One region of the Deinococcus roseus genome, then DNA from elsewhere that is predicted to be linked to it. Evidence: riboswitches for the same ligand, from Rfam matches in the RefSeq annotation. Region 1 holds a riboswitch; each other region holds the start of a gene.
The links. A riboswitch is a leader RNA that binds a small molecule or an ion and turns the genes downstream of it on or off. The one in region 1 is predicted to bind cyclic di-GMP.

Region 1 (2,198 bases):
AGGGCAACGAGGCCATTTTGAAGACCCACAAACGCAACGCCGAAACCGAGCAGCAGATGTGGGAGAAAATCCGTCAGCAGCAGGAAGAAAAAGTCAGAAAAGCCCAGTGAGCGCTCAAAAAGAACAGCCCGGAATCTTCCGGGCTGTTTGTGTTTTGTGTGTTGGGGTTCCTTCAGTTGAGGGTGACCGTGAGCACCACATCGGTTTCCAGGTCCACCGACGCGTTTCTGGTGGCCCGCACCCCAATCTGGTAACGGGTGGCCTGCCCCGAGAAAGCCTGCAGGGTGCCATCGTTGCGGTAGTACAGATCGCTGGCAGTCCCGGAGAGGCCTGTGGCACTGGGGCCCAGTTGCACATCAAAGGTTCTGGGAGCCCCATCTCCATCTGCCTGCCAGACCAGGTCATAATCCGGCTGACCTCCAGAGACAACCAGGGACAGGCTGAGGTTGTCTGCCCCACCATAAGACACTTTCACCAGAAAACGCGGACCGTACACAAAGGTGTAAATGTTGGTCTGTCCCATCTGATAATCGGCGTTCAGGACATGGGGCGTGGGTTCATCGGTCATGAGTTGAACCGTAATGGCCTGGGCCTGGGCCACAGACCACCCGCAGAGGTGAAACAGCAGGAGTCGCAATGCTGTTTTCATGGTACCTTTCACAACAGGTTTCAGGGGAAAAGAAAACACAGACAGAAGCATGATACCCCTGTCTGTGTGGACCTTTCTGAGAAGATCAGTTGGCTCAGTTGGCGGTGATGGTGACGGTGATGTTGCCCGACAAATCGGTGCTGGCGGTTCCATCTGCCGTCACGGTGAACAGCACACTGGTGGCGCTGGCATTGTCAGCAGCGGCAGCACCACTGCCCACGTACACTGCACTGCTGCTGCTTCCTGCAGCCAGGGTGCCAGTCAGGTTGGCCACGGAAGAAGAGGTGCCCGCACCGTCCAGTTTGTATTTGAAAGTGTAGCCGGTCACGGAAGGCAGACCGAAGGAAAGGGTGAAGCTCTGACCGGAGACGGCATTGTCATAGCTGGCCAGTTTGAATTTCAGCAGGCTGCTGGCATCGGTTTCCTGGTTTTTGGTCAATGCTCCACTGCCGAAGGAGATGCTGGCGACGGCTCCATCGCTGCCGTTCACAGCGCTCAGGGCACCCAGGGCAACAGCAGGTTTGGTGGCAGAGGTGGACACGGAGGTGTTGGAGCTGGCAGCGAAAGCGGCGGAGGACAGCAGGGCAGCAGCGGTGAGGATGTGGGTCAGTTGACGCATGTTGGGCTCCTTGTGGCAAAAGAGAAGGACGAAGAATCCAGCAACGGCTGGCATTCAAGACGGAGGCGCAAACCAGCGATCTGGTGTGCTGTTGGCGTTTTGCTGTGGTCTTGAAACTCCTTGTCAAAAAAAGACCGTGCACTTGACAGTGACACGGCCACGGGGAACCCCTCTCGCAATGGAGGATGGTTGTGCTGAAGGCCGGTCGCACCACTGGCTCGTCCTGTACCAAGGTGCCCGGATAAGGCCACAGGAGTCATCGCTTCCTTGAGTTGTGATTTCAGTATAAGGGTGATCTCTGACACAGTTCTTACAGCACCCATGCTTTGATCACCTTGCTGTCACTTCTGATTGGTCTGGGTTCAAAACCCCCTGTTGCGTGTGTCAGTTGCTGGTGATGGTGGCAACAATCTGACCTGAAAGGGGTGCCCTGACCCCTTCCTGCACCTGAACAATGAATTCCAGTTTGACGGACCCTCCCAGGGCCGCAGAAGTCACCAGCTGACCATTGATCTTGCAGGCAAAATGGTAACCCGAAACCTGAGGTGTGGCCAGGGACAGCGTGCTGCTCTGGGTGGATGGTGCATTTTCTGGAGGCTGCATCTGCAGGGTGACGCTCTGGGTGTAGGTTTCACCAGGGGTCAGGGCCTGCTGTCCAGCCACAGGCTGAAAGAAGATGCTGTCTCCAGAAGGGGTGCTGAGGATAACTTCTGGCATGTCTGCATCCAGGGAGAGGGGCCTCAGGGCACCCACCCCAATGCTGGTGCTGGAAGAACTTGCACTCGCCAGAGGTGCCCAGCACAGCAGCAGAACCGTCCATTTTTTCAGCATCTCTCTTCCTTTCAGAAACCCAGATTTTCTGCTGGTGCACCAGGCTCAGGGCACCTCGAGGCTCCCAGCCATCTCCACCTGTTCATCTTTGCCATAGGT
Region 2 (2,198 bases), on a different contig from region 1:
CCCAGTGACCTTTACGCCTTGCAATCCTGGGCAGAGCGGGAAGGGGCAGAACTGCGCCTGATTCCCTCCAGGGATGGCTACACCCTGGAAGAGGAAGACATCAGAGCTGCTTTTCAGGACGATGTGGCGCTGGTGCTGCTCCCCACGGTGCTGTACGCCAGTGGTCAGTTGCTGGACATCGGGCAGTACGCCAGCCTTGCCCGGGAGAAAGGCATTGTGCTGGGGGTGGATGCTGCGCACTCTGCAGGATCTGTGCCCCACCAGTTGCACGACTGGGGTGTGGATTTTGCGGTGTGGTGCAGCTACAAGTACCTGAATGCAGGTCCGGGGGCTCCTGGCGGTCTTTTTGTGCACCAGAAGCACTTTGCAAAGCTGCCCGGACTGCGGGGGTGGTGGGGACACCAGAAATCCAGCACCTTCGAGATGCACCAGCATTTTACCCCGGAGCATGGAGCAGGGGCGTACCAGATCAGCACCCCCAGCATTCTGGCGCTGGCTGGCCTGGAAGGGGCACTTGAGGCGTTCCAGAAAGTGGGCATGCAGGACATCCGGGCACGTTCGCTGGAGCTCACCGAACATTTCATGGCCCTGCTGGACCAGCACACCCCCGAATTGAAAGTGGTGACCCCCAGAAAAGCAGAGCACCGGGGGGGGCATGTCAGCGTGCAGCACCCTGATGCCAGGCTGCTCAGTCTGGCGCTCAGAAGCAGGGGAATTGTGCCGGATTTCAGGACCCCGGATTTGTTGCGCATGGCTCCGGTGGCTTTTTACAACACCGAGGAGGAGCTGGAAAAGACCGTACTGGTGCTGAGGGAACTGCTGGACAGTGGCTCTTACCAGCAGTTCAGGCAGCAGGAAACCCGGGTGGTGTGAGCGATTTTCTGAAGCCAAACTGAGCATGTTTGAGCAAGCTGTACAGAAAATCTAAAGGGTCAGGAATTTCCCGTATTGGAGGGCATTTTTGGTATTCGGGAAAAAGCGTTTTTGACGTGTGGATTGACGTTAAAGGGCTTTTTTTGTCATACTTAGGGCAGATCAGCACAGAGCCAAACCCTCTGCCTGATAGAGACGTTGAAACCTTTCCTGTATGCGGGCACCTGGGAAGGGTGGAGTCAGTGGTGCGACCGGCTATTGGCCGCCGCAGTGATGTTTGAAAACATCACCGTGGCTTGCATGCATCTGCTTTGCGGATGCCCTCTCTCGAATCTCGGGAGCCTAGGAGGGACGTGACCATGTCACACACTTCTGTTCTGAAACGCCTGACCCTTTTCACCACCTTGCTGCTGACCCTGGCCTCTTGCAGTCAGACCCCTGCTCCTGTGGCTGCCCCTGAAACCCACACTGAAATTCAGAGCCCTGACATCAGCAAACTCGGGGCTGCCGACGTGTTTGATGTCACCCTGGCCGACAAAAGCACCTATCAAACCAATGGAGTGACCTGGTGGAACCAGGGCGTGGTCTGGTGGAACCAGGGTCTGGGCTGGTGGATCAGTGCCGTCAAATGGTGGATTGGAGGCATCGGCTGGTGGATCGAAGGGGTTTTCCAGCCTGCTCCTGAGAATTCCAATGCTTTCAAAATGATCAAACTGGACAAAGCCCAGGCGCTGGCCCCCAATCTGGGTCTGAATGTGAATGTGGCCCTGATTGACACAGGTGTGGACTTCAACCACCCCATGCTGCAAGGTGGAGTGAAATCTGCCTGGGATTACCTGGACTGGGACAACAACGCCAGTGAAGAAGGCTCTGACAGTGATGTTGCCTACGGCCACGGCACTGCAGTGGCAGGTCTGATCCGGCAAATTGCCCCCAGAGCCAACATCCAGGTGTACCGCGTGATCAATGAAGACGGCTCGGGCCGCTCCAGAGATGTGGCCAAAGCCATCTATGATGCCACCAACAACGGGGCGCAGGTCATCAACCTGAGTGTTGGCACCGATCAGCTCACCTCCAGTGTGTACACCGCCATGCTCTACGCTGCCAGCAAGAAAGTACTGATGGTGGCCTCTGGAGGCAACGATGGCGCCAGCAAACCCCTGGCTCCAGCCCTGCAATTTGGCAGCGATCCGCTGCTGGACCTCTCCGGCCTCAGCGTGGGCAGTGTGAACCAGGATGGCAGCAGTGTCAGCTGGAACAACCAGGGCAATGAAATCCTGGCCCCCGGTGTCAACATGTTCAGCGCCTATCCTGGAGGGCGTGTG
Region 3 (2,198 bases), on a different contig from region 1:
CCACGCCTACACCCCAGAAACCCTGGGCAACCTCGCCTTCAGCACCGCAGGCAACCTGTTCTACGGGGTGTTCGGAGACACCAACTGCGACGGCACCTTCAGCGACACCGAAAAAGCCAGCAACCTGCTGGTCAGCCCCATCCATGTGGGCTACAGCTGGCCCAGACTGAGTGACGGCAGCTTCAAACCCTGCGAATTCCACGTGCAGGTCAATGTGCCCTCCAACCTGGCCGCCAACTCTGTGGACCGCGTGAAAGTCAAAGCCGAACTGACCTGGCAGAACAACAGCAGCGTCAAAGACCCCCTCTACCTGCTGGACACCACCACCACCCGAACGCTTGCCAACGGCGGCAAACTCAGCCTCACCAAGGGCCTGCGCAACGTCACGCAAGGGGAGACCTCCTACACCGTCAGCAACGGCGGCAAGGTCGGAGAAGTCATCGAATACAAGATCACCTTCACCAACTCTGGCGACACCGTGATCACCGACATCGTGCTGGGAGACAATGTTCCGTACTTCACCGACATGGTGCAGAACGTCTACGGAGCCACCGGAGAGATGGAACTGCACTGCCCCAGTGGCTCGGTGGTCAACGTCAACCTCGGGCAGACCAGCGTGATTGATCTGCCCCTGAACCTGCCCACCAGTTGCAACATCACCCAGATGGCCCCCGGAGACTTCGGGTACTTCCTGTACCGCGTGCAGATCCGCTGAGTTTCAAATAATTTCAGATCCCTTCTCAGGAGAGGAGGGATTTTTGGTTTCTGGGAGAGGGCTTGAGGCTGCTTGCACTGGGCGAGGCACGCCTCGCCCCTACAGGTGTCATTTGAGGTTTCTGCCATTGGGCGCAGCACGCTGCGCCCCTACAGGTCTGGTTTGAGATTTCTGCCCTGAGCCCTCGGCATCTTTCCCCCAGCCATCATTTGTGTTCAGCTTCTGTAACCAAAAAATAAAACAAAAACCAGCTCTGGACGCATAAAAACCCCTTCCCAAACGCCAGCAAGAGTGCCATAATGTGTATCAGAGATTTGGCTCATGAAGCGATGAAGCGTTCTCCCGTACACGGGCACCTGGGAAACGCAGAGCTAGTGGTGCGACCGGCATGAGGCAATTGGTCCAGGGTCTGGCCAGCATTGCTGGTTGGACCGAAACAACCCATTGTCTACGTTGTCGGTCACTCTTCCCCACTCGGAAGGAGTGACTTTCAGCATGTTACACAGCAAAGAAAACACCAGGAACCGCGGTCCCAATCCACCTCCGGCTGAGTTGCTCGCCCTGTAAGCTGCAGCTCAAGACCTGACCCCTTCCGCACCACAGACCCACAGAGGAACACATCCTCCGTGAGGGCCGTGCTGTGCCGGAACTTCAGGAAGCCAGCGTGGGAAAGGAAGGCAGTGCAAAAGCACTGGTGAGGACTTCCCACCAACGGCATCAAACCCGTTCAACATCCCTCACACCGCGAAAACATGAAAAACATCCTGATCCTGACCGGGCTCACCTTCCTGATGGTGGCCTGTGGCACCCAGACTGTCCCCTCCCAGAATGCTCCCCTCGCTCCCGACGCTGAAACCATCCCTGTGGAAACCCCCGAAGTGGATGCACAGGCCCTCAGCAAAGTGGCCCCCCGTTTGCTCGCCAGTGGCAACCAGCACAACCTGGGTCTGGTGGGCGGCACCCTCAAAGTGTGGGGCTGGAACGGCTACGGCCAGATCAGCAACGCCAGCACCCTCAGTGGGATCATCGAAGTGGCTGCTGGCTGGAACAACTCCCTGGCCCTGAAGAGTGATGGCACCGTGTGGGCCTGGGGTCGCAACGACTACGGTCAGCTGGGTCTGGGCAACCTCACCGACCAGAGCGCTCCTCAAAAAATCAGCAAGATCAGCAACGTGGTGGCCATCAGCGCAGGCGTCGAGCACTCCCTGGCCCTGAAGAGTGATGGCACCGTGTGGGCCTGGGGCCACAACAATGTGGGCCAGCTGGGTCAGGGCAACACCACCGACCAGACCAACCCCGTGCAGGTTGCAGGCCTCAGCAACATCGTGCAGATCTCCGCAGGTCTGGGGCACTCCCTGGCCCTCAAGAGTGATGGCACCGTGTGGGTGTGGGGCTGGAACATGGACGGACAGCTGGGCAACGGCACCACCACCACGGCCCTGACCGCCGTGAAACTTGCTGACCTGAGCGGCATCACCCGCGT
Region 4 (2,198 bases), on a different contig from region 1:
TTCTTTGCAGGGAAATCCACTGCCCATCCAGCTGCAGCACCTCTCCCAGGGTCTGGGAGAGCCGGGAAAGTTCCTGCCTGAGGCTGCCCCTGGCTTTTTCCTCGGGTTGTTCGGGCCACAGCAATTCGGCCAATTCCAGACGGCCCACCCGCTCTGGGCTGAGGGCCAGAATGACCAGAATGGCCAGGGCTTTGCGGGTGCCCAGACGCACGGGTTGCCCTTGCTGTTCCAGCAGGGTGTGACCCAGCAACCGGAGTTGGTAGATGGTGCTCACGCGTACAATTGTACCCTGTTTCATTCAACAGGTTCTGGCTGCACTGCTTGATTTCTGGGGGGTGCTGGGATCAGAAACGAAAGCGGGACGGTGAATTCTCTCCAGCCTGCTTGCTTTTGGCATGCCTGCGCAGGACATTCACTGCACCTTCCAGCTGCGAGAAATTGATTTTGCCATTGCGGTCTCTGGACCCGGCTCCAAACTGGATGCCCTGCACTCCACTGCGTTCCAGAAAGGGTTTCAGGTTGTCTGAAGTCAGGCCTGTGCTGTCTGCCACCACAGGAAGGCTGGGTTTGTCCAGCTGCACCAGCTGTTGAATCTGACTTTCTCCGGCCACTGCAGTTTCGGCCTGGCCCCGGGTGACCACCTGCCGCACCATGGGGTACAGGGCCAGTTGCAGGTAATTTTTGACCAGATCCTGGGTCTGGTCAAAGGCCTGGTTGATGTTGACGCTGAACCCATGGGTGATGGCATCTTCCAGCAAATCCCAGTCCATTACGGTGTTGTGCAGGGCCCCAAAGGTGATGTTGCGGATGCCGTGGTTCCAGTACAGCTCCAGAATTTTCAGGGTCCTGCGCCTGCGCCCTTCTTCATAAAAGTAATTGTCGATGTCCGGGCGAACCAGAATGGACATGGGAATCCGGGCAGCGTCTGTGCACAGGCCAATGGTTTTCAGGTCCGGGCTGATGCCCCCCTCTTTGAGGTTGCGCACCAGCAACAGTGAGGTGATGCCGGCATGCTGGGTCTCCCTCACCTCCATGGCATTTTCAACGACGACCTCGGCAATCATGCCTTCAGCATATCAGGTGTGGGCGGCAGACGATGGAATTTTGATGGGAGGGTTGTTGAGGGTTTTGCCATCAAACAGCTTTTCTGTTGCAAGAAGCAACAATAGCTGACCCCTGAAACAGCTCTGAAAGGTACGTAAGCAGAGTGTAAAAAATTCAGCAACTGCTCAGCAAGGCCGTCACAGACGCTTTGCAAAAAACAACAGTTGACACTTTTTCTGAAACTCAGCTAAGCTCGAAAGAGAAGTGGCATCAAGCCCACTCATGAGACCTGGAAGCACATTCCGTATGCGGGCACCTGGAATGTGTGGAGTCAATGGTGCGACCGGCATGAGGAGAAATTCTGTGATCCCCTCGGACAACATGCTGGCATGCCCCTGCAGGAAGGACGCTGCCATGACCGTTTCTTATCCCACACAACAGCAGGTGGCTTTTTCTGCAACAGAAGATTCAGGTCTGGAGATCAGCTGTTCAGGCGTGCATTTCATCCAGAGGTCTGAACCCAGCCAGAACATCCAGGAGCCAACCCTGTCTTCTGGGGCTTCAGAATTGTTGGAGGCGGCTTTCTGGTTGAATCCCCTCCCCATGTGGGTGTACGAACAGCACACCCTGCGGTTTCTGGAGGTCAACCAGGCAGCCCTGAACCAATACGGTTACACCCGTGAAGAATTCCTGCGCCTGACCCTGCTGGACATCCGCCCTGCAACAGAAAAACCTGTGCTGGTCCAGTATTTCAGGACCCTGCAGGCAGCAGAGACGGAGGAAGATCAGGTCTGGCTGCACCAGAAAAAGAACGGCCAGTGCATGGAGGTGCAGGTGCAGGGACAGGACCTGCACTTTCAGGGCAAGCAGGCCAGACTGGTGGTGGTCTCGGATGTCACCGAGAAAAACCGCATGCGGCAGGCCCTGCAGGAAAACCAGGCCCAGTTCCAGCTGATTGCAGAGAACACCGTCAACCTGATTTTGCGGTTTGACCAGAACTTTCATGCCACCTACGTTTCACCGTCCATCACGGCCATTCTGGGGTACAGCACCGAGGCGTTTCTCAGCATTCCAGATTATGGGTACATCCACCCGGAGGATCTGGAAAGGGTCAAGCAGTCGGTCCATGAAGCGGTGGAGGGTCACTTAGACCA

Region 2: another riboswitch for cyclic di-GMP. It lies ahead of IEY52_RS21895 (S8 family peptidase); the one in region 1 lies ahead of IEY52_RS06555 (hypothetical protein).
Region 3: another riboswitch for cyclic di-GMP. It lies ahead of IEY52_RS10815 (RCC1 domain-containing protein); the one in region 1 lies ahead of IEY52_RS06555 (hypothetical protein).
Region 4: another riboswitch for cyclic di-GMP. It lies ahead of IEY52_RS21835 (HD domain-containing phosphohydrolase); the one in region 1 lies ahead of IEY52_RS06555 (hypothetical protein).

Annotation. Positions count from the first base shown of each region.
Region 1 covers NZ_BMOD01000003.1:238,575-240,772, reverse strand. The annotation lists gene ddrC (DNA damage response protein DdrC) at 1-110, shown strand, start outside; gene IEY52_RS06560 (hypothetical protein) at 173-649, opposite strand; gene IEY52_RS06555 (hypothetical protein) at 744-1,268, opposite strand; cyclic di-GMP riboswitch class II at 1,459-1,544, opposite strand; gene IEY52_RS06550 (hypothetical protein) at 1,653-2,099, opposite strand; gene IEY52_RS06545 (hypothetical protein) at 2,145-2,198, opposite strand, start outside.
Region 2 covers NZ_BMOD01000026.1:16,206-18,403, forward strand. The annotation lists gene kynU (kynureninase) at 1-873, shown strand, start outside; cyclic di-GMP riboswitch class II at 1,056-1,139, shown strand; gene IEY52_RS21895 (S8 family peptidase) at 1,233-2,198, shown strand, end outside.
Region 3 covers NZ_BMOD01000006.1:201,305-203,502, forward strand. The annotation lists gene IEY52_RS10810 (GEVED domain-containing protein) at 1-715, shown strand, start outside; cyclic di-GMP riboswitch class II at 1,029-1,113, shown strand; gene IEY52_RS10815 (RCC1 domain-containing protein) at 1,468-2,198, shown strand, end outside.
Region 4 covers NZ_BMOD01000026.1:2,911-5,108, forward strand. The annotation lists gene IEY52_RS21825 (ATP-binding protein) at 1-274, opposite strand, end outside; gene IEY52_RS21830 (copper homeostasis protein CutC) at 345-1,064, opposite strand; cyclic di-GMP riboswitch class II at 1,319-1,402, shown strand; gene IEY52_RS21835 (HD domain-containing phosphohydrolase) at 1,459-2,198, shown strand, end outside.